3 regions of the Pseudoalteromonas sp. GutCa3 genome follow, and region 3 is predicted to be linked to each of the others. Evidence: predicted binding sites of a transcription regulator. Region 3 holds the regulator's gene; each other region holds the start of a gene.
The links. Region 3 encodes LexA, which represses DNA repair genes until DNA is damaged. Its sites were predicted from a motif close to TACTGTATNNNNATACAGTA; they were not measured.
Positions count from the first base shown of each region.

Region 1: the regulator LexA is predicted to act here: its motif matches at 3,481-3,500, upstream of CXF64_RS17410 (YebG family protein).
Region 2: the regulator LexA is predicted to act here: its motif matches at 7,186-7,205, upstream of ruvC (crossover junction endodeoxyribonuclease RuvC).

Region 1 covers NZ_PJBK01000098.1:890-10,214, reverse strand. The annotation lists gene CXF64_RS17420 (EAL and HDOD domain-containing protein) at 1-1,026, opposite strand, end outside; gene putP (sodium/proline symporter PutP) at 1,359-2,837, shown strand; gene CXF64_RS17410 (YebG family protein) at 3,112-3,429, opposite strand; gene CXF64_RS17405 (ComEA family DNA-binding protein) at 3,743-4,039, shown strand; gene CXF64_RS17400 (DUF6170 family protein) at 4,064-4,366, opposite strand; gene dsbB (disulfide bond formation protein DsbB) at 4,368-4,886, opposite strand; gene fadR (fatty acid metabolism transcriptional regulator FadR) at 5,429-6,142, shown strand; gene CXF64_RS17385 (peroxiredoxin) at 6,505-7,110, shown strand; gene CXF64_RS17380 (TonB-dependent receptor) at 7,169-9,325, opposite strand, start outside.
Region 2 covers NZ_PJBK01000088.1:6,555-17,484, forward strand. The annotation lists gene pal (peptidoglycan-associated lipoprotein Pal) at 1-382, opposite strand, end outside; gene tolB (Tol-Pal system beta propeller repeat protein TolB) at 417-1,775, opposite strand; gene tolA (cell envelope integrity protein TolA) at 1,785-2,711, opposite strand; gene tolR (protein TolR) at 2,716-3,144, opposite strand; gene tolQ (protein TolQ) at 3,131-3,835, opposite strand; gene ruvB (Holliday junction branch migration DNA helicase RuvB) at 4,978-5,985, opposite strand; gene ruvA (Holliday junction branch migration protein RuvA) at 5,993-6,610, opposite strand; gene ruvC (crossover junction endodeoxyribonuclease RuvC) at 6,613-7,137, opposite strand; gene CXF64_RS16040 (ABC transporter permease) at 7,268-9,769, opposite strand; gene CXF64_RS16045 (ABC transporter ATP-binding protein) at 9,759-10,472, opposite strand; gene CXF64_RS16050 (arylesterase) at 10,473-10,930, shown strand, end outside.
Region 3 covers NZ_PJBK01000014.1:65,588-76,517, forward strand. The annotation lists gene CXF64_RS01290 (STAS domain-containing protein) at 1-48, opposite strand, end outside; gene CXF64_RS01295 (SCO family protein) at 201-818, opposite strand; gene cyoE (heme o synthase) at 815-1,744, opposite strand; gene CXF64_RS01305 (COX15/CtaA family protein) at 1,757-2,746, opposite strand; gene CXF64_RS01310 (transmembrane cytochrome oxidase associated protein) at 2,775-3,269, opposite strand; gene CXF64_RS01315 (SURF1 family protein) at 3,259-3,999, opposite strand; gene CXF64_RS21055 (DUF2909 family protein) at 4,014-4,322, shown strand; gene CXF64_RS01325 (cytochrome c oxidase subunit 3) at 4,225-5,100, opposite strand; gene CXF64_RS01330 (cytochrome c oxidase assembly protein) at 5,136-5,666, opposite strand; gene ctaD (cytochrome c oxidase subunit I) at 5,666-7,258, opposite strand; gene coxB (cytochrome c oxidase subunit II) at 7,258-8,400, opposite strand; gene lexA (transcriptional repressor LexA) at 8,884-9,501, opposite strand; gene CXF64_RS01350 (PaaI family thioesterase) at 9,669-10,109, shown strand; gene CXF64_RS01355 (hypothetical protein) at 10,110-10,490, opposite strand; gene CXF64_RS01360 (membrane protein) at 10,804-10,930, shown strand, end outside.

The DNA of each region.
Region 1 (9,325 bases), on a different contig from region 3:
ATTAGAAAGTGGAAGCTTTTTCATGACGCTTTCCATACTCTCATCTAAAATAGCATCCATTAGCGACATCATACCGGTTAAAAATGCCATGCCGGTATCTTTAAACTGCCCATGGGATATAGCGAGCAATTCAGCAAATCGAGCGCGCGTAAGCGATAGCCTAATTAGCTCTACAGGTTTGTCTGCTGATACTTGTGCTGCAAACAGTAGTGACAATAGCTTTTTAATTTCATTGGCGCCAAGCACTATAAGAGCTTGCTTAATGGTACTTATTTCTGCGCGTCTTGCAAATGCGGCAGAATTTGAATACCTAAGTAATTTATAAGATAGGTTTACATCACGTTCAAACACATCAGTGATTTTCTTAAGATCCATATCAACACTTGATGTTTCGTAAAGTAATTCAGCTAATGCCATTTCTGATGGTGGTAGAGCCTTACTTTGTACCATTTCAGGTTTTGAGAAGAAAAATCCTTGGAAATAATCAAACCCAAGCTCTAAAGCTTGTTGGTAAATTTCATAGGTTTCTACTTTTTCGGCAAGTAACTTAATATGTGAGTGCGGTTTTAAATCGTTTAGAACCGTTTTTATTGTATCTATATCGGATGCTAAAAAGTCTATTTTAATAATATCAATAAATGGGTAAAAATGACGCCATACAGGTTGATGAATATAGTCATCAAGAGCAATAGTGTAACCTTTATCTTTTAAATCTTTAACGATAGCTAATAAACGCTTACCAGGCTGGATAGTTTCAAGTATTTCTACAACTATAGTGTCTTTACCTAGTAGTGTAGGGTAACCCTTTGATAGTGTTTCTAGGGTGAAGTTTATATAGGCAGGTTTATTGTCGGTTAAATCTTCTAAACCAAAATTAAACTGGCTACCCTCTATAAGTCGTGTTGTTGCTTCGTCACCATCTATATCGGGAAATACGTTATCAACGCCATCACGAAATAAAAGCTCATAACCGATAAGTTTTTTATCTCTATCTAAAATCGGTTGACGTGCAGCGTAAAAATACATAAACAGTTCCGTAAGAGTGATGTAATTGGGTATTGTAATAATATATGGCAAAAGATTCAAAATAGCATTACGTATATTTGCATGATTAATAAATTATCATTATAAATTAAGGTGTTTCTTCTATTTAATTTATTATATTTTACCAATTCGCTTTAAAATTATTCAACATGAGTATTTTTGTATCAGCTGGAAGCAACAAGTTGGAGATTTTATTGTTAGGCATGATATAGTCAGCGAGAATGGTTTTTATCCTAATAGTGTCTTTATTATAATATTTTAAGAGTCAATATTCGGATCAAGAGCCTGTTATTAATAATTATGCGGAGGCTAATTTGGAAACAGGAATGATTATTTCACTAGCATTATATTTTGTTGTAATGTTAGGTATCGGACTATATGCATATAAGCAATCTACTGGCGATGTATCAGGTTACATGTTAGGTGGACGAAATCTATCACCAAGTGTTGCTGCACTATCTGCAGGTGCATCTGACATGAGTGGCTGGATTTTAATGGGCCTACCTGGTGCGATGTTTGTTACTGGTTTTAGTAGTACATGGATAGCAATTGGTTTGGTGATTGGTGCTTGGTTAAATTACCTGTTAGTTGCACCTAGATTACGTGTGTACACTGAAAAAGCAAATGACTCTATAACAATCCCAGATTACTTCTCAAATCGCTTCAATGATAAGTCAAACTTATTACGTGTTGTATCAGCTGTTGTGATTATAGTCTTCTTTACTCTTTACACGTCATCTGGTGTTGTAGCCGGCGGAAAATTGTTTGAAAGCTCATTTGGTCTAAGTTATGAAGTGGGTTTATACATTACAACGGGTGTCGTTGTTTTATACACTTTGTTTGGTGGTTTTTTAGCGGTTAGCTTAACTGATTTCGTGCAAGGTTGTATCATGTTCATCGCACTGATTCTAGTGCCTACTGTTGCATACTCTTTACTTGAACAACCTCTGGAATCTACTTTACATAGTGTAAATCCAGATATGCTTAACTGGATTGGAGCAGGCTCTGCATTAGGTATTATTTCTGCAATGGCATGGGGTTTAGGTTATTTTGGTCAACCACATATCATCGTTCGTTTTATGTCGGTACGTAGTGTTAAGGATATGCCTAAAGCTCGCCGTATTGGTATGACATGGATGATTGTTGCTGCCCTTGGTGCTGTTGGTACTGGTATATTTGGTGCTGCTTATACTTATGAAAATAATATTGTAGTTGAAGATCCTGAAACGATTTTCCTAATTCTTTCTGAGTTATTGTTCCACCCACTTATTGCTGGCTTTTTACTAGCTGCAATTTTGGCTGCTATCATGAGTACTATCTCATCGCAATTGCTAGTAAGCTCAAGTTCATTGACTGAAGATTTATATAAAACATTTTTACGTAAAGATGCTAGCGACTTTGAATTAGTTACTGTTGGTCGAATTAGCGTTGCATTTGTTGCCCTGTTTGCAATTTATTTAGCGTACGATAGAGATAGCTCTATTTTAGACCTAGTAAGTAATGCATGGGCAGGCTTTGGTGCTGCTTTTGGACCACTTGTATTGTTTAGCCTTTATTGGAAACGTATGAATTTTGCTGGCGCCTTATCTGGTATGTTAGTAGGTGCGTTTACAGTGCTTGTTTGGATTTATGGTCCGTTTACTATTAATGGTGAAAGTTTAAGTAGCTTTATGTATGAAATAGTACCTGGCTTTATTTTAGCGAGTATCGCAATTGTTGTTGTTAGCTTAGTAACAAAAGAGCCAGAGCAAAACATCACTGCTTTATTTGATGAAGTAGAAAAAGAGCTTTAAATAGCAATTACTATTCATTTCAAAATGAGTAGTAAGTAATACCAATCCGCGATAATACTTAATCATTTTGCGGTGCTAAACGTGTTGCTACCGGCGTTAAAAAATTATCATTTAGAACAACTAAATATCAAATTTTTGCCTAGCTATCAACACGTTTTTCCATCCTCAAAATAGATCACTTAATTAAGCGAATTGGTATAATAAAAAAGGGAGCAACTAAGTTGCTCCCTTTTTTATTTAGTTTGTCCCGTCCGAGGAGAGGGCAATCTACGAGTTAACTTGCTTTTTTATCGTTGTTATCTTCAATTGATGCAACGTTATCTGACTTTTTACTTTTTGCTGGCGCTTTGGTAACAACTGGATCTTTGCCGCCCTTTAATATGGTCATAAAGTCATCTTTGCTTTTCGCTATTTCTAAGGCAAGTGATTCAATTTGTTGCTCACTAAGCGGTACGTCTACCTTTTCTAGCATTAGCTCAAGTGATTCTGCTATATCGAGCATCTTGTCATAAGCATCAGCTTCTTTTTTGGTAGTAAACGTCATACGCTCGACTCCGTTTCGTTCTACAACATATTTAACAACAACAGCCATGATTTCTCCTGCAAAATTGCTTGGCACTGTGGTTTGTAAAAACCATTAGATTACTGTTTTTATGTACAGTAATGGTTTGGGCGTAAATTTGCAAGCGCGAAGTATTAATTTTTAGGTGTCTTAAATTTGACAAAAAACGGTAACTTTACTTTAGTTAAGCAATCACTTGTTGTACCAGCTGCATTTTCAGGATTTCGGATCATAGTGATAATGCGTTTAGGTACACTTTAAATGATGAGCTTTTCAGTTCCTTACTTTTTGGTTTTCCTGAGCAACATTCAAAATTAAGAAAAGAAGAATAGGGACAAGTTTGATGAAAACGTTAAAAAATTTATTCATAATAAGCTTATTATGCTTACTACCTGCAACTACCGTATATGCACAATTATCGGAAGTAACTAAGCAAATGCCTCAAGTTGAGACAATTAGTATAAATAATGCCGATGCAGAGATGCTTGCTAAGCTACCTGGTATAGGTAAGAAAAAAGCGCAGGCAATAGTGGACTTCCGTGAAGAAAACGGCGAATTTAAAAGCGTCAGTGATTTATCGCAAGTTAAAGGAATTGGTAAAAAACTATTAGCCAAATTAGAGGGGAAAATTTCACTTTAATAGCAGTAGATAACAATCAGGGCGCTATGCGCCCTGATTAAATTGTTTTAATGCATCGCTTAAGTGTTTTTTAGCAAAGTTGATTTCAATAGGTGTTGTTAAAAGTGGGTAGCAAAGTCCGCCGAGTATCAAAAACGGGATTAATATCCAACCTTTAAATACCGTGAATATTAAAAATAGTGGACTTAGTAATATTAATTTAATAATACGCAGTAACACTTTATCAGTTGGCGATAACATACTTAAAGAAAGTGCTATTACGTCTTGGCGCTTGCGTACTTTTAGATGTTTAAGCTCATCTAATTGGCTTGAAAAAAATGTAAACATATCAAATCGACTTTTTAATTAATAAACGGCCAATAACTATAATAAATAGTGTTAGTGAGAAAATCCCAAATATAATTTCCATCCAAGCAGGCATGCTCAAACCAACAAACTGCCAATCTATATTTCCACAATCCCCGGTCGCCTGAAAAAAGCTAGGTATCCATTCATGTAACGGCATAAACGATGGGAAGTTTGGTTCAAACTCACAGCTAAATGCAAAAGGGTCTGTGGTGGTTTGCATATCAATATGCTCGCGAGCAATTAAATATCCCCAAACACTCGATACACCCCAAATTACATACGCTAATATACGAACTGCTTTGCTCTGTGGTTTAGTAGAACCTACAATACCTGCGCCTAATAGACCCAGTACGGCTGTACGTTGATATATGCACATTATGCAAGGCGCCAATCCCATTTGGTATTGAAAGAAAAGGGCGGTCACTTCAAGTAAAAAAACGATAGCTGTAAATAAAAGCCACGGGGTACGTTGGGTGGGTAATTGCGCAAGCCAGTTCATAAAAATTCCGCGTTTAAATAAGACGTTAGATTATGACCTAGGATAATGTATGCGGCAACAAAAAGGAAAAAAAAGCTACCGAAGTCGCTTTTTATAAGATGAAATTTTTGACCACTCAATGCAGCCTCAGCAGAGGCTACATGACGCTCGACTTAGTTCCCATTGATACATAAGCTTAGTTATATCGCTTACTTATACAACATTGGTACATTGCCTAATCAATTCTTTAAAGTTGCGGTTAGAACGCTCTGTTGCATAGGTGTTCCTTTTTAATGTACTTATGTGTTTTAAGTTGATTCAGCTAGGTATGGTGTAAATAAAATATCAATAATTACAATGTACCTACAATGAATATTGCTCTGTATATTTATACATTGTAGCGATATTAGAGAAACCTAAATTTTATTATTTATTAATCTTTAATTTCTACTCATTTGCTTATTAATATACCTGACTTTACTTGTTAGTTATGCTTCGTCTGGTACAATCAGTCAGTTATTCGTGTAAAACGATGAGTGTTGATTAATTCGAGTGGGAACTGGATGAGAATTTTTAAAGCGAAAAGCCCAGCAGGATTTGCTGAAGAATATATAGTTGAATCTATTTGGAACGGCGATTTCCCTCCAGGTTCAATTCTACCTGCCGAGCGAGAACTTTCAGAGTTAATTGGTGTAACAAGAACGACCTTGAGAGAAGTATTACAGCGTTTAGCACGTGATGGTTGGTTAACAATTCAGCATGGTAAACCAACAAAAGTAAATAACTTTTGGGAGACGTCTGGCTTAAATATTCTTGAAACACTAGCGCGCTTAGATGAAGACAAGATGCCAGAGCTGACAGATCAGCTTTTATCTGCACGTACTAATATTAGTGCTATTTATACACGTGCTGCAATTAAGTTGAATCCTGAACGTGTAATTGAAATTTTATCACAAAGTCATGAGCTAGAAGACACTGCGCAGGCATTTGCTGACTACGATTATAAAGTTCATCACGAATTAGCCGTTGCGGGTAATAACCGTATTTATGTATTAATACTCAACGGTTTTAGAGGTTTTTATTCAAAGATTGGTTGTCATTACTTCTCTGATGCCGGAACTCGTGAACTTGCTCGTCAGTTTTATAAAGATTTAACAATCCTGGCAGAAAATAAAGAGCACGATGGTGCTATTTCGATGATGCGTAAATACGGTCATCAAACAGGTGAGATTTGGCAAAAAATCCGTGGCGATATGCCCTCAGATATAATGGATTAAATCTAAACGAGAAGCCTGCATTTGCAGGTTTTTTTGTACCTGTAAAATTAATATCACATATATGAATTTTTAAACAATTTAATGTATTAACCCTTCTTCAGTAACGTCAAAAGCTCTACCTAATTACAACGTGATTTACACTTCAAAATAGACCTATTATTCAAGCAGATTAGTGCAAGTTGTAAGTGTTCGTTATTTTCGATTGCTCACATCGTTAAATGCGATTGTTCTTTTGTAGTGAATAACTCTAGAATGCCAATTAATTATATGTGTGCTCTATTGGTTTTTAATTTTTAGCGCCCATATAAGTACCAGCATTGCGAAAGCAATTGAAAACAAACTCAAAATATTTGGAGAATAAAATGGGTGTATTAGTAGGCCGCCAGGCACCAGACTTTACCGCTGCAGCTGTTCTTGGTAACGGTGAAATTGTAGATAGCTATAACCTTCATGAAACAATTAAAGGTAAAAAAGCAGTTATCTTCTTTTACCCACTAGATTTCACGTTTGTATGTCCTTCTGAACTTATTGCATTTGATAAGCGTTTTGAAGAGTTTCAAAAGCGTGGCGTAGAAGTAATTGGTGTTTCTATCGATTCACAATTCTCACATAACGCATGGCGTAACACTGCTGTTGCAGACGGCGGTATTGGTAAAGTTCAATACGCACTAGTTGCAGATGTTAAACACGAAATTTGTAAAGCGTATGACGTTGAGCATCCAGAAGCGGGTGTTGCATTTCGTGGTTCATTCTTAATCGACGAAGAAGGCAATGTACGTCACCAAGTAGTGAACGATTTACCACTAGGTCGTAACATCGACGAAATGCTTCGCATGGTTGACGCGCTAGCGTTCCACACTGAGCACGGTGAAGTATGTCCTGCTGGTTGGACTGAAGGTAAAAAAGGTATGGACGCAAGCCCTGAAGGCGTTGCTAAGTTCTTATCTGAAAACGAAGGCGAGCTATAATTTAGCCCTTAGTTTTAAATAAAAAAACCGCCAATTGGCGGTTTTTTTGTGTCTTTAATTAGAAAGAAAAACTTACTTTAGTGTACAAGTAGCGGCCACGAGGGTTATGCACAGCTGATGCATAACCGTATAAATCGCCATCGCCATCACCAATTGCAAATGGTGGCTCTTCATCAAATAAGTTATTAACACCTAAAGATATTTTAGCTGACTCAGTAATACGGTACGACGTTTGTAAATCAACAAGCGTTTGCGAGTCAATCATACGTGAAGTATTGCTATCAAAGTCTAAATTGCCATCAAAGTCGATATCAGGCGTATCTTCAAATTCACCTACATAACTGATATTTACATTGGTGTTAAACTCACCAATTTCCCAGTTGGTTGAGAAAATAAAGCGATGCTCTGGGTAGCCATATTCACCCGTGTAATCACGACCATCTTTTTCAAACTTATCTTGATATGCCCACTCTAAATTAAATTTAAGTAAACCTAAGTCATCAAGAGAGTGGTTATAGTTTGCTGAAACATCAACACCAGACACTTCTTGCGATGATAAATTTTTAAATGTGCTGTGTATTTTTTGTATTGTGCCTAAGCTTGCTCCGCCTGTAGGGGCTAAACGAACACATACGGTACTATTTTGGTTACCACATTCTGCAGCATAAATTGGACCAAATTCTTCTTCATCGATTTTGTTATCTTGAGTAATACTCCATACATCGACACTTAAACCAAACTCAGCTGTAGGTGCCCAGATAACGCCCACGTTCCATGATTCTGACTCTTCTGCTTGTAAATCAGGGTTACCAGAGAACTCAATATTGTAATCAAGTGCTTGGCAATCTAATCCTGTTTGTTCACAGCGCTGTGTATCAACAAAAAATTGGCTTTTTTGTGATGGACCTAAGCCTATTTGCGCTAATGAAGGCGCTCTAAAGCCTTGCGCCCAAGAACCACGAACCGTTACTTCATCAGTCGGTGCCCAGCGCAGAGCTATTTTTGGATTTGTAGTTGTACCAAAGTCGCTATAATCATCGTAACGACCGGCTAATTGTAGTTCGAGGTTTTCAGCAAGTGGGATTGAGAACTCAACATATGCAGCGTATTGTTCACGATCAGCAGAAGCTGATACTGATTCAGTACCAAATATTAAGCCACGTTGAAATTGATCATCAGGGATATCATTTACATCTTCTTCACGGTACTCAATACCGGCGGCCATCATTACAGCTTCGCCACCAAAACTAAACGCTTCACCTGTAATGTTAGCGTCAAAAGAGGTCATATGAGACTCACCGCGACGCACTAAGCTAGTTGTGATTCTGTCAATTACAGCTGGGTCGTTATATGTGCCACCGAATGGATTATAGTTACCGGCATCAATTTCTTGTTGTAAGAAATCGGTGCGTACCCAGCCTTGTGTACGATCGCCTGTTTGTAGTGATTTGCTGCGACCTTTTTGTACCGCTGTCTCCCAGCTCCAATCGTTTATTTCGCCTTTTAACCCTGCAACAAAGCGTAAGGTGTCTGACTCAATGTCCCATTGGCGAGCGCCTGCATCTACTGTACGGTAACGACCAATTTGAATGTCTTCACCAAATGGATTGTTTGGGTGATTAGCGGGTACCGTAAGGCCTGCATCTTCATCAAGTGGTGTTGGTGCACCTGCAGCGACAGAGCTGTTATGCTGAACAGCCATTTCTAAAAAGCCAGTAATGCCGTTATCAAAGCGGTATTCAAATTGTGAAATAGCGCCTACACGCTCAGATGCTGGGGCAACATATCCATATGGGCCGTAATCAAATAAACAGCTACCACTTGAGGTTGCATTTTCAGCAGGACAGGCAGGGTCGATTGTTTTAACGCCATCCACATAAAAGTAGCCTGGGAAACCACGAGATGAACGGAAATCTTCACCACCATAAGGTGCTTGGTTTGCAGTGCCAAGGCTACCCATTTCATCAGAAGAAAGAGATGTGTTTTTAAAGTAATCGATAATAACAGATGCACTACTTTTTTCGCTTGTTGTACCCCAAACTAGGCTTGCTGTTGTTTCTTCATAATTTGGGCCATCTGTACCGCCATAGCCTAGGTTAATCTCAACACCATCAATATCTTTCTTTAAGATAACGTTAACTACACCCGCTACTGCATCTGAGCCATAGATAGCTGAAGCGCCATCTTTTAGTATGTCGATACGCTCAATAGCAGA
Region 2 (10,930 bases), on a different contig from region 3:
GTGCAATATTGTACTCTGGAGTACCGCGCTCATCTGCATGGCCTTCAATTAGTACTTTAACTGATGAGTTTTGAACTAAAAACTCAGCATGTGCACGAAGTAAGTCTGCGTACTTGCTTTCAACTGTCGCAGTATCAAAATCAAAGTAGATTACTTGCTCTTGACGAAGTGCTTCGTACTTTTGACGAAGTTGCTCTTCTGCTTGTTGCTCAGGAGAGATTGTAGCTACTTCAACTGTATCAGTGTTAGTTGATTGCTCAACAACGCCTTGATTTGATTGGTTTGCAGCACCTTCATCAATATCTGAAGATGAGCTACAAGCTGCTAATGTCATTACTGGCACAGCAATTAGCAGGCCTTTAAGTATTTTGTTAAGTTGCATTGAGTAGATTCCTATTTTGAGTAAACCAGTAATATTACTGTAAGTATGGCGACCAAGCTGGTGCCTTTACTTGTCCGTCTAGCACAGGTAACCGTGCCTTAAAGCGGCCGTCCATCGATACTAGCGCAAGTACCTGTTTATTATTATGAAGCGTGCTATATATAATCATCGAACCATTTGGCGCTATGCTCGGTGATTCATCTAGGCGTGTTCTCGTTAATACTTGGAACGCGCCTGTAGCCAGCTCTTTCTTAGCAAGATGGTACTGCCCGTTGGTACGGTTAACCATCACTAATTCTTTTCCATCTGATGTTATTGAACCAGCAAGATTCATATCACCATCAAAGGTGAGTCGCTGTGACCTACCTGTTTTTAAATTTAACTTATAAATCTGAGCATTACCACCCCTTTCAGATGTAAACACAATATCTTGACCATTAGGGTGCCAAGATGGCTCAGTATCTATGCTACGGTGATTTGTTAAGCGTGTTTCTTTACGTGTAGCTAGGTCAAGCATGTAAACTTCTGTTGCACCCGTTTTGTCCTTAGAAAGCACTAACAATAGCTTTTTACCATCTGGCGAAAACTGCGGTGCACCATTAATACCACGGTAGCTTGCTATTATTTCGCGTTTACCTGTGTATATATCTTGAATGTAAATTTGGCTTTGACGGTTTTCAAACGTTACATACGCTAACTTAGTACCATCTGGTGACCACGCTGGCGACATTAAAGGCTCTTTTGAGCGAAGTAATACTTGCTCATTAAATCCGTCATAGTCTGCAACAACTAACTGATAAGGCTTATCATCATTATCACGTACTATTACATAGGCAATTTTAGTTAAAAATGCGCCTTTTTCACCAGTCAATCTTTCATAAATAACGTCACTGATTCGATGAGAGTAACGGCGAAAACCACTTTCACCAATAACACTTTCACGCGCTTCCAAAATATGATCTTGGCTTTTAACTAGCTTACCATTACTCATCATTTGTGTGTTGCCACCGGTAATTTGGCCGCGGATCACGTCAACTAACTCATAACGCACTAAGTAACGCCCATCAGTTTGCTGCTCAACTTCGCCCACTAATATCGCTTCCACACCTTTATTAACCCAAGATGCGTAATCAATTTCGCTATCTTTGGTTGGCTGTTGTGGCATCTGCGCTACATCTACAGGTTTAAATTTACCACTGCGCATTAAATCGGCAGCAATAACACTGCTTAATTTTTCAGGGATTGGGCCAACACCTTGGTACTTAAAAGGTACTATAGCAATGGGCCTTGCACCGTCTACACCCTCAGTTATTACAATTTCAAGTGCTGCATTAGCAACACCCACAAACCCAAACAGTAAAACTAAACAGGCTATTTTTATTTTGTTGAACATATCATTCCTTTAAAATTCTGGCTTGATTGTTAAATTAATATTCTTAAGTTGTTCGAATACGTCTTTATCTTTAGATACCGGTAATGTGTCGGCCATGCGCACTGCTCTTAATGCAGCTTCACATACCAACTTATCGCCACCTAATGATTTAACTTGCGTTACTAAACCATTAAAACCTAAACGAATATTTACTCGGCACTGTTGGTTTTTCATTTTTTCATCAATCAATAAGTTTTGCTGAATACGCGCCATAATTAATGCACGGTACTTATCAACTTCGCTCACCACTTGTTGTTGACGTATTTTACTACGGGCAGCCTGCTCTTTGGCAAGTTGCTCTTGTAACATTTGCTCTTGCATTGCTTGCTGGCGTTTACGTTCTGCCTCGGCTGCACGCTCTTTTGCTTCCTCTTCACGTTTTTTACGTTCAGCTTCTGCTTTTTTAAGTGCGTCTTCTTCGGTTTTACGCTTGTCAGCAGCAGCTTTTGCTGCACTTTCAGCTTCTTGCTTTTGCTTTTCGGCTTGCTTAGCTTTAGCGCGCTCTTTTTGCTCAATAGCACGTGCTTTTTTAGCTTGTGCTTGCGCCTCGGCTGTTTCTTTTTCTTTAGCTTTACGTTCTTGCTCTAGCTTTTTAATATGCCTAGATTCAGATTCGCGTTGCTTACGTGCATTTGCCGCTCTGCGTTCTAAATCGCGGATACGTTTGTCTTCAGCACTTTTTTTATCTTTTTCTTTCTTTTGGAGCTCAGCAATTTTTTGCTCAACTTGTTTTTGATCAACTGTAACGGCTGATACTGCTTTATCTGGCGTAGGTATAGCCGAATTAAGCGTTACCTCCATTACTTTAGGTGCTGGCGGATGAATGTTTGCAGACGCATACAAAAAACCACCAATGCCTAAATGAAGTACTATCGATTTTACTACTGAACTATTCATACAGCTACTTCCCCTCAAAGGATTCAGTCATTAATCCTACTGATGGTACGCCTGCATTTTTCAAAAAATCCATTAGTAATAATACTTCTTGATACGACACCTTACCCGAGCCTTTAATCATAACTGGCACGTCAGGGTTTTTCATTAACTGTAATTTTATAACCGCAGCAACATCAAGTGCTTCCATAGGCTCTTCAGGATCAGTACCTACGCTTACATAATATTTACCCTCTGCATCAATTGAAGCAATAATGGGAGGAGTATCTTTAGTATCAACTAAATCAGACTCTTCCATTTTAGGTAAATCAACTTTTACACCGTGTGTAATAAGCGGTGCTGTTGCCATAAATATAATAAGTAATACCAACATTACATCAATGTAAGGTACTACATTAATTTCTGCGACCGGACGGCGCTTTTTACGCTGATACATTCGCTTGTGCCTCTATTTGTGTAGCTGCTTGACGGTGTAAAATATTAGCAAACTCTTCCATAAAGTTAATATAGTGAGACTCAAGCTTTTCAACACTGTTTGAAAAGCGGTTATAAGCAATAACGGCCGGAATTGCCGCGAATAAACCCATAGCAGTCGCAATAAGTGCTTCTGCTATACCGGGTGCTACCATTTGTAATGTAGCTTGCTTAACTTCACCTAGTGCAATAAAGGCATTCATAATACCCCACACTGTACCAAACAAACCGATGTACGGACTAATAGAACCTACCGTTGCTAAAAACGATAAGCTAGATTCAATTTTTTCAATTTCACGAGAAAGCGCAACACGCATAGAACGATGCGTCCCTTCCATAACAATACTCGCACTTTGAAATGTATTCTTTTTATGACGAGCAAACTCTTTAAAGCCTGAAGTAAATAAGGCTTCAATACCTTGAGACTGACCGCTGCGTGACGATATTTCGTTATACAATTTACTTAGATCAATACCAGACCAAAATTTTTGCTCAAATTTCTTAGCATTTGATAGTGCATCTGATATTGCTTTTTTACGCTGAAATATAATTGTCCACGACATTACAGACATGGCAACTAGCCCTAACATCACTAACTGAACAAGCAAGCTTGCTTCTAAAATTAGGTCTAAAAAATTAAGCCCTGATCCCACGTTAAACTCCTAAGTAATTTCAAAATACGGCAAATTGGTTAATTTGTGTAAATATGACCGTTTATACGGTCAAAAGTTGCATCTAGTGTATCTAGTCCATTTCAAGCTGACAACGGTATTGCTATGAATAGGCAACAAAAAACGTTAAAAAACAGCTTTAGTTGGCATTTCCCTTTGCCTCAGTATTTTATTTAATCTTTTAAATAAACTCGCTAACAATAAATATGCGTAAATATATAAGTAAAACGTCATAAAATGCGCCGTTTATTCAAAATAAGAGCATAAACACTCAAAACCTATAAGCCTTACCTTCACGTAACAGTAAAACTAATACCGAGCCACATCAAAAGAAATTACTTAAGCTAGAAATTTCATTAACTTATAAATTTAACGATTAATTAACGCGCAAGATTCAAACAACAATAAAATTCACCGAATTAGTTTTTCTAATCTGAAAATACAAATTTTCTAGTTTGAACAAAAAGATGATCTTACGTATTATTCTCCCATACCGAACTAGCGCACCGAATGAGATAGTTTCATTAAGCCAAGTTCTTAGTAATAGGATATTTTATCGTATTACATTGTTTTACTCTTTCTGGATAAAACCAAATTCAGTAAAACGTAGTTCCCTGGATTACTTCCTTCAACTTGTTGTTTGCCCGCATTTTTTGCGGGCTTTTTTTTGCCTGCAATTTGGTGCGCTACATATTTTATACCAACCTGCATAAATCTTTGATCAATTTAACGAATTAAATTGCACTATAACGTCGTTAAAAATTTTTTATTTAGAACAACTAGATACAAAAACTTTTGCCTAGTTCTAGCGTAATTTTCTTAACGTTAAATAGACCCCATATATAAGCAGATTGGTATTATTTATAAACTAATAATTGCCCTACCTATTTTACAATAAGTAATTCGGTTACTAGTTTGAATGGTACGCAGGATAGCTTCGCGAGTCTTAACGCCCTGTGAATTAACAGTTAACTATAAAGCGTATAAGTATTTTGAAATAACATTTGCAACAGTGTGCTGAGGTTTTGGGTAAAATACCAGCCGTATAAATATTTGAAAGAAAGGGGTACTAAGTCAATTACCTGCTGCGCAATAAACCACAGCAAGTAATGTATATGATGAGGCTAGTCTTTTTTAGGAAGTAAACCAAAGTGATGATATGCACTGTCAGACACTATTCGCCCACGCGGAGTACGCTGAATAAACCCTTGCTGAATTAAAAACGGCTCTATTACATCTTCTATTGTTTCACGCTCTTCACCAATAGCTGCAGCTACATTGTCGAGTCCTACTGGGCCGCCCATGAATTTTTCAATTATGGCGAGTAAATATTTGCGATCCATATAATCAAAACCACTTTTATCTACATCAATCATATCAAGCGCTTGCTTAGCTACTTCGGCGTTTACTGTGCCGTCATATTTTACCTGTGTGTAATCGCGTACACGGCGTAATAAACGGTTTGCAATACGTGGTGTACCACGTGAACGTTGTGCAATTTCGGTTGCGCCATCATCACACATTTCTAAACCAAGATAATGTGCAGAGCGCCCTACTATGTGCGACAAATCTTCTACAGAATAAAACTCTAATCGCTGCACAATACCAAAACGGTCACGCAGTGGCGATGTTAGCGAGCCTGCTCGCGTAGTGGCACCAATAAGTGTAAATGCAGGTAAGTCTAATTTAATAGAACGCGCAGCTGGGCCTTCACCAATCATTATATCAAGCTGGTAGTCTTCCATTGCTGGATACAGTATTTCTTCAACTTGCGGGCTTAGCCTGTGTATTTCATCAATAAACAGTACATCGCCTTCTTCTAAATTAGTAAGTAACGCAGCTAAATCACCTGCTTTTTCAAGTACAGGGCCGGATGTTGTTTTAATACTTACGTGTAATTCGTTGGCTACAATATTTGCAAGCGTGGTTTTACCAAGCCCTGGTGGGCCAAATATTAATAAATGATCGAGCGCTTCACCACGGGTTCGGGCAGCTTCAATAAAAATTTCCATTTGCTGCTTAACATGAGGCTGGCCTCTGTAGTCGGCTAAAAGTTTTGGTCTTATTGCACGATCTATAGAGTCTTCATTTGTTTTTTCAGTCGCATCAATTAAGCGATCCGCTTCAATCATGGGTTACTCACAACATTGATTTTAAAGATTCTCTAATAAGAACCTCAGTAGACATATCGGGTTTGCTTATCGATTTTACTGCTTTTTGAGCTTGTGGCAATTTATAACCTAATGCAAGCAGTGCCGATACGGCATCATCGGCTGCGTTATTAGCTATTGTCGCATCGCTCATTGGCTCTATTACTGCACTGTCGCTAAATGGCGTAAATAAATCATTACCCCAATCTTTTAATCTGTCTTTCATTTCGAGTACTAAACGCTCGGCTGTTTTTTTACCTACACCCGGTAATTTAACTAGCGACGTTGAGTCTTCGTTATTTACACAGCTTACAAATTGCTTTGCCGACATGCCCGATAAAATAGCTAAGCCAAGTTTTGGCCCAACGCCATTTGCTTTTAATAGCTCTCTAAACAAGGCGCGTTCAACTTTATTATTAAAACCAAATAATAATTGAGCATCTTCACGCACTACAAAGTGGGTGTAAACAATCGCGTTTTCACCAATTTTTGGTAAATCGTAAAAACAGGTCATTGGCATTTGTACTTCGTAACCGACACCACTTACTTCGAGTAATATTTCTGGTGGCTGTTTTTCGACTAAAATACCATTTAAGCGGCCTATCATAGTTATTTCCTTAAACGTCCTCTAACGGTTTTGCTTGCGCTACCCGCTAGTTTAATTAAATTTTGTTCTGAGTGAGCGTGGCAAATCGCAATAGCGAGTGCATCAGCTGCATCGGCCTGTGGCGTACCTGGTAGTTTTAAAATATTTTTTACCATGTGTTGCACTTGTGTTTTATCTGCACCACCGTTGCCTACTACTGCTTGCTTAATTTGCCTAGCTGAGTATTCAAATACAGGTAAGTCGGCCATTGCAGCGCCAACAATCGCCGCGCCTCTAGCTTGGCCTAGTTTTAAAGCTGAATCGGGGTTATGCGCCATAAATACTTTTTCAATGGCAAAAGTTTCTGGTGAAAACTGTTCAATAAGCTGTGTAATGCCTTGGTAGATCATTTTAAGCCTAACCGGAAAAGGATGATCGGCTAACTTAATACAACCACTGCCTAAGTATGTAAACTTAGAACCTTGGTGGGCAACAACGCCATATCCGGTCAAACGTGAACCAGGATCGATCCCTAAAATAATGGCCAAACAGCACTCCATTGTTATTATTTTTAAATTACGCTAATAATGCCAGAGCACTGTATAAATTACCAGTACAAAGAAAAACAAAAATGCCCACGTGTTAGGTGGGCATTTGAAGGAGCATGTTAGTTTAAGCTTACCCTAGGGCACGCACTAATCCTTGGGTATTTTGTTTAAGTGTTCGGGCAATCATTAAATAGCCTAAACCAGCCACAAATACACCGCCAGCTACCGGACCAATAATCCATATATGCGGATGTAACTTACCTGCTAAATCAAACATTTGTTGCTGCACAATTAAAAGCGCTATATCACTAAAAAATGCAGCAACTAAGCCAGCTAAACCGCCGAGTAATAAAAACTCGTACAAGGTCGCGTTTTTAATTAATCGGCTTTTAGCCCCAAGCGTTCGCAGTATGACAATTTCTTGCATACGCTCACCTAAACTAGCTTGCACTTGCGATATAAGTACAAGCGCGCCACACAGCACAACAATTGCAAGTACAAAGCCAATGGCGAGTGATACTTGCGAAATAGTTGTTTGTATTTGCTTAACAAAGTTATCAATATCAATCGCTGTAATAGTAGGGTAAGTACGCAATAACTGGCTAAAATCACGCTTTTGATCTGGGTTTATACGTACCGACGAAATATACGTTGCCGGAAAATCTGCAAGTACATCTGGGCTTAAAATAATAAAAAAGTTAGGTTTAAGCGTGGCCCAATTAACTTTGCGCACACTGGTGATTTTAGCATCGAACGACTGCGAACCAATTAAAAATGTAAGCGTATCGCCTATCTCAACATCTAAACGCTCAAGCATCGACTCCTCTACTGAGGCTTCAGCCATCGCATTTTTACCAAACCACGTGCCTTGTGTTACTTCATTCTGGTCAGGCACATCTTTAAGCCATGTAAGGTTTAGCTCGCGGCCAATACCTGCACGTGCTTCTTCGTCTTTTTTCTCGTTGTCTTGCAGCGATACAGAACGTGCTACCAACTCGCCATTTACCGCATTTACGCGCCCACGAATAGTGGGATAAAACTCTGATACTTGAATATCTTTTTGAGCTAAATATTCATTAATTGGCTCAAGCTCATTTTGCGTAATATTAACTAAAAACGCATTAGGCGCATCGGCAGGAAGTTGCGACTGCCAATCAGATATCATGTCGTTTTTAAGTACCACTAAAAACAGCAGTAATTTAATCGCTAACGAAAAACTAATTAACTGTACCGCGTTCACATTTGCACGCTTTTGAATAGATGCAATTGCAAGCGACCAACTGTTACCTGGTTTTAAGCCAAGCTTTCGACCGCCACCAAATATTAATTTAGATATCAAAAACAACACACCAATTAGCGCAAGTGTTGATATAAACAAAATAAGCGTTATTTTTATGTTGTTACTAAATAACCACATTAATAAAAACACGGTTAGCGCACTCATGCCTAAATGCACACGACTTACTGCCAACTTGTCACCTAAGTTACGGCGCAGCACTCTAAGCGGTGGAATATCAAATAAATCAAATAACGGTTTAATAGAAAACATAACGGCACAAATTACGCCAGTGCTTATAGCCACCAGCCAAGGTTTAAAGCCACCTAAAGGTAGCTCTGTGCCCATACTTTTCGATAAGTAACTTGTTGCTATTTCTTGCAAGCCATAACCAATTAACAGCCCAATACTTACCGCCATTGCACATACAAGCAATAAATGGAGCATGTATATTTTGCGGATCATTGAACGGCTACCGCCTAGCGTTTTCATCATCGCTACTGGGTCGTATTGGCGTTCACAATAACGTTTTGCTGAAACGGCTATAGCCACTGCGGCTAAAATAATACCTAATAGGCCGGCAAGTAATAAAAAGCTCTCTGCACGGTTTAAACTATTTGAAATAGGTGATTGACGGTCTTTAACGCCGTACCATTGTTGGTTTTCTTTCATTTGTGGTTTAAGCCACTCGTAAAAGCTATTTATATCGGCCTCACTACCTGCATAAAGTTGGCGATAATAAACACGACTACCTGGCTGCACAACTTCGGTTTTTGCCACATCGTCAATATTAATAAGCACGCGACGGCTGCTCGAAAATACATTAAATGGCGCATCGGGCTCTTCTACAATAACTTTTGAAACATTAAATAATGCAGCGCCAAGCTCTACTTGCGCGCCTATATCAATATTTAAACTGTAAAATACTGATTCACTTAGCCACACATTACCAGGCGTTGGCCCGCTATTAGCAACCTTAGTTTCACCTGTTAAGGTATCCTTAACTTTTAACTGCCCTTTTAACGGGTACGCATTAGATGCCGCTTTTACTGAGCTAAACTGCATTTCATCATCGGCAAACAACATAGTGTCGAAGTACACCATTTGCGCCGTTTTTAAATTTTGGCTCTGTGCTTTAGTAATAAAAGCAGTGTCGAGAACATGATCGCTTGCAAGTACACGGTCTGCTGCAATAAAAGCACTGCTTTTTTGCGCAATACTTTGCCCTATTCGCTCAGTAACCATAGACAGTGTAAGCACGGTTAAAACAGCAAGGGCGATAGCTGCGCTTATAACTGTTAGCTCACCACGGCGAAATTCTCGCGAAAATAACTTAAGCGCTAACTTAACCCACATTAGCAACGTCCTCTACTTGGCTTTTTACCAGTAAACCCGCCTCTATTTGAATAGTGTGCTCACATTTTTGTGCAAGCCCTTCATCGTGAGTAACCAAAATAAGCGTGGTGCCGTGTTGCGTGTTTAAATCAAATAATAAGGATTCAATCATTTTACCGTTTTTGCTGTCTAAATTAGCCGAAGGCTCATCAGCAAACAGTATTTTAGGTGTACCAATAAATGCTCGCGCAATAGCAACACGCTGTTGTTCACCGCCAGAGAGTTGCGACGGGTAATGATCAATTCGATGGCTCAAGCCTACTTTTTCAAGTAATGCAATTGCTTGCTCTTTTGCATCACTTTCGCCAGCAAGTTCTGCTGGTAGCATAACGTTTTCTAGTGCAGTTAAGCTTTGTACTAACATGAACGATTGAAACACAAATCCAATTTTAGCCGCGCGCAGTGCAGCACGCTCTTCTTCATCTAAATTGTGTAATGGCTCGCCATCTAAAAATATTTCGCCGCTGCTTGCGGTATCCAGCCCTGCTAATAAACTGAGTAACGTTGATTTACCAGAGCCCGACGTGCCAACAATAGCAACAGACTCGCCATGCTTGACATTAAAGCTGATGTCACTGAGGATGGGCAGCTCGCCTTCAAAGGTGGAGACTACTTTAGACAAACCATTAACCTGAATTATATTTAATTGAGAAAGCGCTGACATATGACTCATTCAATCCTTCGTTTAGTATTCATTTTATTTTTAGTTATCAAACCGCTGAGCGCAGCAGCCGACAACACGATTTTAATACTCGGTGACAGTTTAAGCGCAGCCTACGGACTTCAACAAGAAGAAGGCTGGGTAAAATTGTTACAAGATAAATACGATGACGAACACGCCGACATTGAACTTATCAACGCCAGTATTAGTGGCGAAACATCTGGTGGAGCCCTACGCCGTTTAGATGCATTGCTTGAGCAATACGAACCCACTCATGTACTTATTGAGCTAGGTGCTAATGACGGTTTACGTGGTTTTCCAGTCAAAAAAATGCAAACTAACTTAACGTCTCTTATTCAAAAAAGCCAAGCAGCTAATGCGATGACCGCCTTAATGGAGATTTACATTCCCCCTAATTACGGTCCGCGTTACAGCAAAATGTTTACAGACACTTTCTCGCG
Region 3 (10,930 bases):
TAGTGTTTCAACTTGCGTAATAGCAAGTTCGCTCGGAAGTTTTAGCATTTAGTAAGTGCATTCCCTGTCAATTCAATTCATAACAAAAGCTTAGCCCTAGTTATTAAAATTGCCATAAAATGCTTAATTAAATTTAACCTGTCGTTAAAATACAAAAAAAGGAGCCTAAAGCTCCTTTAAAATTGGTAAAAAGTAAAAAACTAGTTTTTATAGTAATCAGCTATTTTTTTAAACTCTTCAGTTAAAGTCGTCGCATTAATTAATGGCACACTACCTTGTTTAAATTCTGGTTTAAAAATAGCTCTAACGGCTCCATTTTGATCAACCATAGCGACCGAGGCACTATGATCAACAGCATATTCTGATTCACTACTATCGCTAATGGCGTAAATTAAACCAAGCTCTCGAACAACAGGAAAAAGGTGTTTATGTTCCCCTGATACAGCTAAAAAATCAGGGTTAAAGTAATCTATATATTGCTTTCGTTTAGCTGGTGTATCGCGTTTTGGATCAACCGATAAAAACCAAACTTGTAGCGGATAATCTGCTTGTAAGTTTTTATAAACAGCATTTAACTTAGCAAGTGTTAATGGACAAATATCTGGGCAGCTTGTGTAGCCTAAAAATACTAAATTCCACTGTCCTACAAATTGTTGCTTAGTCACTAATTCACCGCGCTGATCGTTTAGCGTAAAATCAGACAGTGGCTTTGCATTTTCGTAAACTAATGCATCTACATCTGGCGGACTATTTTCGTTTGAACATGCCGATAAAAACAAAACTAAAACAACGATTAATCCAAGCCATAACTGCTTCATAAAGGGAGCCATTTATCTATAAATAAGATTACAAAGAGTACCATTAAATGAATAATCGAAAAACGAAATAAGTCCATTGCAGTCTCATCATTTCCAGCAATTTTTAAATTGACCGCCTTATATATAAACACGGCATTTAATACACATGCACCTATCAAATAGATTAATCCAGACATACCGATTAAATAAGGTAATACGCAAACAACAGCGAGTAAAACAGAGTAAGCAACGACGCACGTTTTACAAAAATCGATACCATGGGTTACTGGTAACATAGGGATTTTAGCGCGTTCATAATCACTTTTTCGCGCTATAGCCAGCGCCCAAAAGTGTGGTGGGGTCCAGGTAAATATTATCATTACGAGTAACCAAGGGGCTGCTGCCATTTGGTTTGTTTCTGACACCCAACCTAATAATGGAGGCATTGCGCCAGCCAACCCACCTATAACAATATTTTGCGGCGTTGCACGCTTTAAAAATGATGTATAAACAAATGCATAACCTACCAATGCAAATAACGTTAATATAGCGGTTAAGGTATTAGCCCACACCATCAGCATAATAAAACCAGCAACCCCAATAACAGCTGCAAAACTAAGCGCATGTGTTTTACTTAAACGCCCTTTAGCCACAGGGCGATGACGAGTCCGCGCCATTTTTGAGTCTATCTCGCTATCAACCACATGATTAATAACCGCTGCAGCAGCAGAAAGTAGCCCTATACCTAACAAGCTAATAAACTGTACGACCATACCGCGCCCTACATCGGGAGCCAGCGCTAAACCAACCCAAGCTGTTAGCACCAGCATAGCTACCACTTTAAATTTACTAATTGCTAAGTAGTCTTGCAGCAAACTATGTGTACGCGAAATTAGCGATTGAGTATTAACGGGTAGCAGTATTTTTTTATCAATTATAAGTGCCATCATATTTCCCCTTTATGTGCGTGATTTTAGGTAATAACACAACCTAACCATGCTTAATAACAGTATGGCTGCCATCAAGTTATGCGCCAGTGCAACTCCCAACGGAATATGCCAATGTACTAAAATAAGTCCTAAGCTAATTTGGCAAAGCAGAACAAGTAATACACTCACAACGCAATTTTTAATTTTTTTAGAGTACGCTTGGCTGTATATTTTCCACATAATTAACGCCAGAACAATGCAAGTAACGAGTGCCCAAATGCGATGTAATAAATGAATAGACATACGCGCTTGCTGCGATAACACACCAAACTCATAATTACTGTGCTCAAGTGGTAATTGAAATACGCTACTCAATGAAAACGGTTGTGCGTAATTACACAATGGCAAACCACTACAATGTGGAGCGGCGTAATTTGCAGCCAGCCAACCACCAAGTGCAATTTGGATAATTAATACACTGAGCGCTACTAAACTTAAACCGAAATAGCGTTTTGCGCCGCTATCGCCACCCATAATAGGTTTTGCGGTTAGCCGTAAATATAAAAGCGTTATAAGTGACAAAATACTAAAGCCACCTAATAAGTGGCCCATTACAATAAGCGGCTGAAGGTTCATGGTTACTGTCCACATACCAAGGGCAGCCTGAAACACCACTAGTAGAAGTAAAGCCAAAGGCAATTTAACTGGCGTAGTTGGATATTGGCGTTTTAAAAAAGCCAACACAAATAAACCTAAAATAAGTAAGCCTAAAGCACCTGCAAAGTAGCGATGAATCATTTCTTTCCACGCTTTTGCGGTTTCGAACATCATATCGGGGTAGCTTTGAGTTGCTAAGGCTATGTCAGCCTCATGCTTAGGTACCGTTAAAAAGCCATAACAACCAGGCCAATCGGGGCACCCTAAACCTGCATCACTTAAGCGGGTGTACGCACCTAAAGCAACTACAATCAAAGCGAGTAATCCTGTTATTAATACTAAGTTTTTATAATTTTTATACATCAGATACTCCAACTTAAGCTCAACTTAGTTAGCTAGAACGAGAATAGTTAAGTAATTTTTTTAGATCTTTTAATAACCCTTTTTGTACTAAACGGTTTTCTTGTGGCTCGACCTTAAAGGGATATTCAAGTACCACTAACCCCATATGATCAATTAAATACAAACTTGCAGGATTTAAACTCTGTTGCTCGGTAATAATTTTCCATGGTAGGTTTTTATTGTCGGGACTTCCCATTACAGCCATATCAACCTTGCCTTGGTTTTTACCAAGTGCCACATATAAATTATTAAGTGCATTGAGCTGTTCGCGGCATGGGGTGTTACATTCGTTTGAATAATTAAGTGCGATAGTCCATTGCTTGGGATTATTTTGCGGCCAATTTTTAAGTTTTATTTCTTGGCTTAAAAACTCGCCATTATTAGTAATTGCAGTAGGCAACCAATCAAACTTTAATGCGCCATATGCCAAAATTAATGGGATAGCGCAGCAGCCCACAAACAACACAAGGGGATTATTTTTCATTAAGTGTCCTTTTTTTACTCGCAAAAATAGCCACAACAGCACATGCAACAGCAATTAAAAACCATTGCACAGCGTAGGCATTATGCTTTTGAGGGCTCATAACAACTGCCTCATAATGAGGTGTTGCAATCTCATCACCAGTACCTTGTCTGTAAGCCATAAAATTAATTAATGATTGCTGGCTTTGAGTGCTCAGCATATTCAAGTCGATAGATTGGATTCTTGTAGGTAAGTCATTATTTGTAGTTTTATCTTCAAGCGTAAAGCTACTTAAGTTATTTTCTTTTATTTGCGCTTTAAGAATAAAAACACCTGTAGGCAGAGTAACCTTTGGCAGTGTATCTCTAGATATAGGCGCTTTTACCCATCCTAAATTAACTAAAATCACTTTTTCTTCGCTGTCTGGCTTTAGTAAAGCAAGTAAATCGTACCCTACTTGCCCGTTATAAACTTGATTATCTAAAAGCCAATATTGGCTTTGTACAAACCGCCCTTTTAACTCAACCAATACACCTGTTTTGTTCCAGCTATCAGGCAGGTTAAGTAATTGAGACCAACTCATCACACCCCGATTCTGTTGCTTAGCAATAGCGGTTAGTTGCTGCTGTTTTTGCTCACCTCGCTCCAACTGCCAAAATCCTAATCGCACACACACAAGTACAACAACCACAACCATACAAAGTGTGATTAGTGAACTAAGCTTTTGTTTGTGCCATAAAACTAACTGCATAAAGGGTCAACTCAGTGATTATTAAAATTATTATCGTACTGTTGTTAATATTTATACTTTTTAACTTATTTAGAGCATTGTTTATTATGGTGTCAGGGAAAACAGGGGGACGACCTATGTCTCACTTTTTAGGTCGTCGCGTATTGTTTTCGGTCGTTGTTTTAGTTGTTGTTATTGCAGCGCTTAAACTTGGTTTTATTAAAGCAAATAATTCGCCAATAAACGCTACAGCACATATACAAATACAAACAAACACAGCCACACCACATCAACAAAGTGCCAATACCAAGCAGCTGCTTGAAAAGCAAAGTGCTTATCTTTAGTAAAGTGCCCTTTTAATATCCGTAAAAATATTACAAATAAAAGTACGGTTCCTAGCGTTACATGCATGCCATGAAAACCAGTCAATAAAAAGAACGTATTACCGTAAATGCCCGCATCTAGCGTTAGATTAAGGTCATTATATGCATGCATGTACTCCTCAACTTGCAGCCCTAAAAAGCAAACGCCCAATAAAATAGTAGCGCCTAAAAAAACTTTAAGTGGAGTGCGTTTATTGTTTTCCATCGCTACGTGGGCAAAATGTAAAGTCACTGAGGAAGTAAGCAGTATTAAGGTATTTATAAGCGGTAAGCCTTGCCAGCCCATAGCTTGAGTAGTTTCGCCAGCAGGTGTTGAAACTAGCGGCCAAACGGCTTCAAAAGTAGGCCATAAAACCTCGTTAGTCATTGCATTATTGCCTGCGCCTCCAAGCCAAGGTACCGACAATACGCGTGCATAAAAAAGCGCACCAAAAAAGGCCATAAAAAACATAACTTCAGAAAAAATAAACCAGCTCATACCTTGTCTAAAAGAGCGATCCATTTGTGCTGAGTACAAACCTTGGTCCGACTCACTAATTACATTTTTAAACCAGCTAAACAACATATAAACAAGTACAACAATACCGGCATAAAGCAGATAAACCCCGCTACCACCTTCTTTACCTACACTCATAACAGTCAAGCCTGCCCCTACTGCAATAAAAAACAATGCAACAGCACCTACAATAGGCCATGGGCTTTGCTCAGGTACGTAATAATGCTCATATTCTTGATTCATTTTATTTACTCCTAGTTTCACACTAGTTTAAAAAGCTAGTTATTACTTACCACCAGCTGTTCACTAATATCAAATACGGTATAAGATAAAGTTAATTCTTCAATGTCGCTTGGCAGTGCGGTATCAACATAAAAAAGTAATTTAAATTCAAGTTCTTCCCCTGCTTTTAGAGGTTGCTGATCAAAGCAAAAACAAGCTATTTTATGTAAATACTTTGCCGCTCTACCTGGCGAGACTGATGGTACAGCCTGCATTACTTTATCTAGATTGCTGTTATTTTTAGCACTAAACATTACTTCACGCATTGCACCGGGTTTTACCACTACACTGTATTCTTTTGATTTAACTTCAAACGGTGCACCACTTTGTGCGTGAGTAGTAAAGCTAACGCCGACTTCTCGGTTTTGTACTATTTGTGTACTTTGCTCTGCTTGCTCAAGCGAAGGTTTTCCATTAAGCCCTGTTACATCACAAAACACGTCATACAAAGGTACTAAAGCAAAGGCAAAGGCAAACATGCCTATGCAAATAAGTACCAAACGTTTGAGTAGCGGTGCGTGTGTCATTACTTAATTACCGGCGGCGTAGAAAAAGTATGATATGGCGCTGGAGAGTCAACTTCCCACTCAAGCCCTTCTGCCCCTTCCCATACTTTTGCAGGCACTTTATCACCGCCACGCGCGCATTTAATTACCACAGCTACAAACAACAATTGCGATAAACCAAAGGCAAATCCACCAATACTTATGATTGCGTTAAAGTCGGCAAATTGAAGTGCATAATCGGGAATTCGACGCGGCATACCGGCAAGCCCTACAAAATGCATAGGAAAAAACAGTACGTTCACACTCACCAGCGATAGCCAAAAATGCCATTTAGCTAGCGTGATATTAAACATATTGCCCGTCCACTTGGGCAGCCAGTAATAGGCCCCCGCCATTATCGAAAATACAGCCCCTGTTACTAATACATAATGAAAATGCGCCACTACAAAATAAGTATCGTGGTACTGAAAGTCAGCAGGTGTAATTGCCAGCATCAACCCCGAAAAGCCACCTAAGGTAAACAGCACAATAAACGCAATACTAAAAAGCATTGGCACTTCAAAAGTTATTGAGCCTTTCCACATTGTGGCAACCCAATTAAATACTTTTACTCCTGTAGGTACCGATATAAGCATGGTCGCGTACATAAAAAACAACTCGCCAGCGACCGGCATCCCAGTGGTAAACATATGATGAGCCCATACAATAAAGCTCAATAGTGCTATGGAGGATGTGGCGTATACCATTGAGGCATAGCCAAAAAGTTTTTTACGAGAAAAGGTAGGTACTATTGTAGATATAATGCCAAAGGCAGGAAGAATCATTATGTATACTTCGGGATGGCCAAAAAACCAAAAAATGTGTTGGAACATCACCGGGTCGCCACCGCCTGCGGCATCAAAAAAGCTGGTCGCAAAATACTTATCGGTAAGTACCATAGTGACAGCGCCTGCAAGCACTGGCATTACCGCTATTAATAAAAAGGCAGTAATTAACCACGTCCATACAAATAAGGGCAACTTCATCCATGTCATGCCAGGGGCACGTAAGTTCACTATGGTTACAATCACATTGATTGCGCCCATTATTGAGCTAATCCCCATAATATGTACGGCAAATACAAACAATGCAGTATTATCATTACTGTATGTTGTAGACAGTGGTGCATAAAAAGTCCAACCAAATGCAGGACCCCCACCAGGCATAAATAACGATGCCAATAGGATTAAAAACGCAAACGGTAAAATCCAAAAGCTCCAGTTATTCATTCTTGGCAATGCCATATCTGGCGCGCCAATCATGAGTGGTATCATCCAGTTAGCAAGGCCTGTAAAGGCCGGCATAACCGCACCAAACACCATAATTAAACCATGCACGGTGGTCATTTGATTAAAAAAGTGAGGATCGACCAACTGTAAACCTGGTTGAAATAATTCAGCTCTGATCACCATGGCCATTCCACCACCAATTAAGAACATGGTCAGCGAAAAAATTAAATATAAACTACCTATATCTTTATGATTAGTTGTGTAAAGCCAGCGTTTAAAACCTTTAGCTGGGTGATGAGCATGATGAGCTTCATTGGCGTTAGGTTGTTCTACTATGCTACTCATTAGTTCGCCTCCACTTTGGCATCAAGTGCTGCCTGTATTTGACTCGGTTGAATAACATCACCCGTATCATTACCCCACGCATTACGTTTATAAGTAATAACCGCTGCTAATTGCTTTATAGATAACTGTTTGGCAAATGCTTGCATTGCCGTACCTGGTCGCCCATGGATAACTACATCAATGTGATCTTTTATATCGCCAAGCACTATCGGGCTGCCTTTAAGTGCAGGAAATACACCCGGTAACCCCATGCCAGTAGGCTGATGACATGCAGCACAATTGGCCATATATACTTGTTCGCCTAAAGTCATTAATTCTTCTTTCGGGAGGGTTTTATCAAGTAATGCGGCATCTGCTAATGCTGCTTTTTGTTTAGCTTGCTTTGCATCTGCAAGCCACGTTTTAAAATCAGCCTCAGATTTAGCGACCACCACAACGGGCATAAAGCCATGATCTTTACCACACAACTCAGCACATTGGCCTCGGTAAGTACCTTCTTCGTTTATGTTCGTCCATGTTTCGTTTATAAAGCCGGGATTCGCATCTTTTTTAACTGCAAAATCAGGTACCCACCAAGAGTGAATAACATCGTCAGAAGTCATTAAAAATCGTACTTTTTGATTTATTGGCAGTACGAGAGGTTTATCAACCTCAAGTAAGTAGTTAGGATTTTTATCTGCAAGATTCGCTATTTCATCTTGCGGGGTAGATAAAATAGAGTAGAACTCTACATCTTCACCCATATATTCATAATGCCATTTCCATTGCGAGCCTGTAATTTTAATAGTGAGATCAGCTTTGCTGGCATCTTCCATTGCAATTAGGGTTTTAGTGGCTGGTACTGCCATAGCAATTAAAATAACAAACGGGATTGCAGTCCAAAGTATTTCTACTTTAGTGCTTTCGTGAAATTGGGCAGGTACAGCCCCTTTAGATTTGCGGTGATGAATAAGTGCCCAAAACATAATTGCGAACACTATCACCCCAATCACACAACATATTATAAATATGGTCATGTGCAGCTGATATACATTATTGCTTATATCGGTTACGCCTTTGCGCATATTGTATTGGCTGTTAGCCAAAACTGGGTGCGAAAAAACACATAATATAAGCCACAAGGTAGAGGTCAGTTTACCCATGTGACGGCTCCTTTGATGCTATTGCGAATGCAAAGCGAAGAGGCATACGGCTTAAACGCCAATTCGTTATTTTTATTTTTTTAGTCAATCTCATTTAATATTGATTGGTTTTGCTGCGCCAACAACGTGTTTGTGTATATTGTGTGTTCTCAAAACTAAAAAGCTGTGAGTTATTATTAGCTCAGCACATTAATAATTAGCTAAAAAATGAACAACAAGCAAGTTTTAGTATAAAAAACAATCAGGTGATATTGAGTAATTAATAAAAAATCAGTAATCAACTAGGCAACAGGAAGTTTAAAATATGAGCAAAACAAAGGGGTTTAACGCATTCGAAGGGGGGAAATATAAGTGCAAAAAAGTTTACAGCTTAAATTGTCAGTGAGCTATTTATGCCCTATTTTTAGTGCGAATTTAAAACAAAAAATGCGTACTAATTAGTACGCATTTATAAAACTGCTTGTTTAAAAGCTATTTTTAAAGTCACATCCAATCAGCGTTTCTTATAACGCCAACGGCTAAGCCTTCAATATTAAAAGACTCATTCTCAAGATCTACTTCAATAGATTCAAAATCGTCGTTTTCAGCATGAAGTAATACTTTACGACCCGCTTTCTCAAGACGTTTTACAGTTACGTCTTCATCTAGGCGGGCAACAACAACTTGCCCGTTTTCAGCGGTTTGAGTACGATGTACAGCAAGTAAATCACCATCCATAATACCAATATCTTTCATGCTCATACCGTTAACGCGTAGTAAAAAATCTGCAGCCGGTTTAAACATTAATGGATCTATTTTGCAGTGACTTTCAACGTGCTCTTGCGCCAAAATAGGTGAACCAGCAGCAACACGCCCTATAAGCGGTAAACCTAATTGTTCTGGCTCTTCTTCTTCAATTAACTGAATACCACGGCTTGCACCTGGTTTCATTTTAATTGCGCCTTTTTTAGCAAGTGCTTTTAAATGTTCTTCAGCAGCATTGGCACTTTTAAAACCTAATGTTTGCGCTATTTCAGCACGTGTAGGAGGCATACCAGTGTCTTTAATAAAAACTTTAATTAGTTCGAGTATTTGAGCTTGGCGGTTCGTTAATGGTCGCATACAACTGGTTTTCCATACAGTACATTTAACTGTGAGTATATACAGTTAAATAAAAATCGCAAATTTAAATTAAGCCTTAAAATAGCCAAAGTAATTTCACTTGTGTACATTTTAGGGATATAACTAAAGCTAGATTTATAAATGATTAAAAAAGCAAAGGAGTCATTATGAGTATTTGGTACCAGCCCATCACTTTAGAGCTGTGTAAGCAGTTAGAACAAGGCATTGATGGCCAAGGAACATTAATGAAAACCATGGGAATAGAAGTCACTGAAATTGGTGATGATTACTTAGTAGCCACTATGCCGGCAATTCCTGAGCATCATAACCCAATGGGAATGGTTCACGGCGGTGCTAACGTTGTACTTGCCGAAACAGTTGCCAGCTATGCAGCTAACTTTGTTGTCGATTTTACAAAATTTTACTGCGTGGGGCAGGAAATTAGCGCAAGTCATTTAAAAGCATCTCGCAACGGCACTTTAACAGCAACGGCAAGAGCGTTTCATATTGGCAAACGTAGTTCAGTGTGGGAAATAAAAATTACAAATAGCCGCAATGAGCTGTGCTGCGTATCAAAAATGACCGCAGCAGTCGTAGAGCGAAGATAGTTACTTTTCGATTGGGTAAATTGTAATTTCCATACCCGCACCAATCGCAGATATACGTAGTAATGTATCTGCATCTAAGGCTTGATTAAAGCACTTAGGGGAAGTGCCCGATTCAAAACCAATATCAAACGTTCTACGTGAACAGCTTAACCATTGCTTTAGCGCGTTACGCGAACACGATTCAATAAGCTCACATATATGGTTTATTGCTTTGTCAGGCGTGTTTACTACACCTGTTGCTTCAATACGCGCTAATTGACGGTATTCGTCTTTGTCATAATGTAAAATCGTCGCGACTTTTTTCAAGTCTGCCACTAGCAAACTAATATCTTGCTTTGATTCAAGCTCAAGATCTACATTTAAAAATTGAATTTCCGACATCGTTTCGTATTTATCCTCTAATAATTTCATTGCAAACTTTAACGTAGTTTTACCGTTATACCAAATCAACTATGCTCTATTAACCACTTTATATAGATATTTCGCAGCTTTTAAGTATTTTTTAGCGTTTAAAGCTAGCTGGATATCAAACACTCAGCTCAATTAAACAAATAAGTCATGTTAGCAATTTAAGTGTAATCTTTTTTATTTTTAAATGATTACAGTAAGCTATAGTTTAAACTGCGACAAAATGTCGCAGTAACTAATCCCATTAATGTAATAAACTAGCCTCTAAAAATAATAAGACTAAAACATGAATAAAAAAATATTTAAGTATGCTCGCAAGTTACATAAATGGCTCGGTTATTTGCTCACATTACAAATTTTAGCTTGGCTATTAGGCGGTTTAGTCATGAGCGCTATTCCTCTTGATAAAGTTC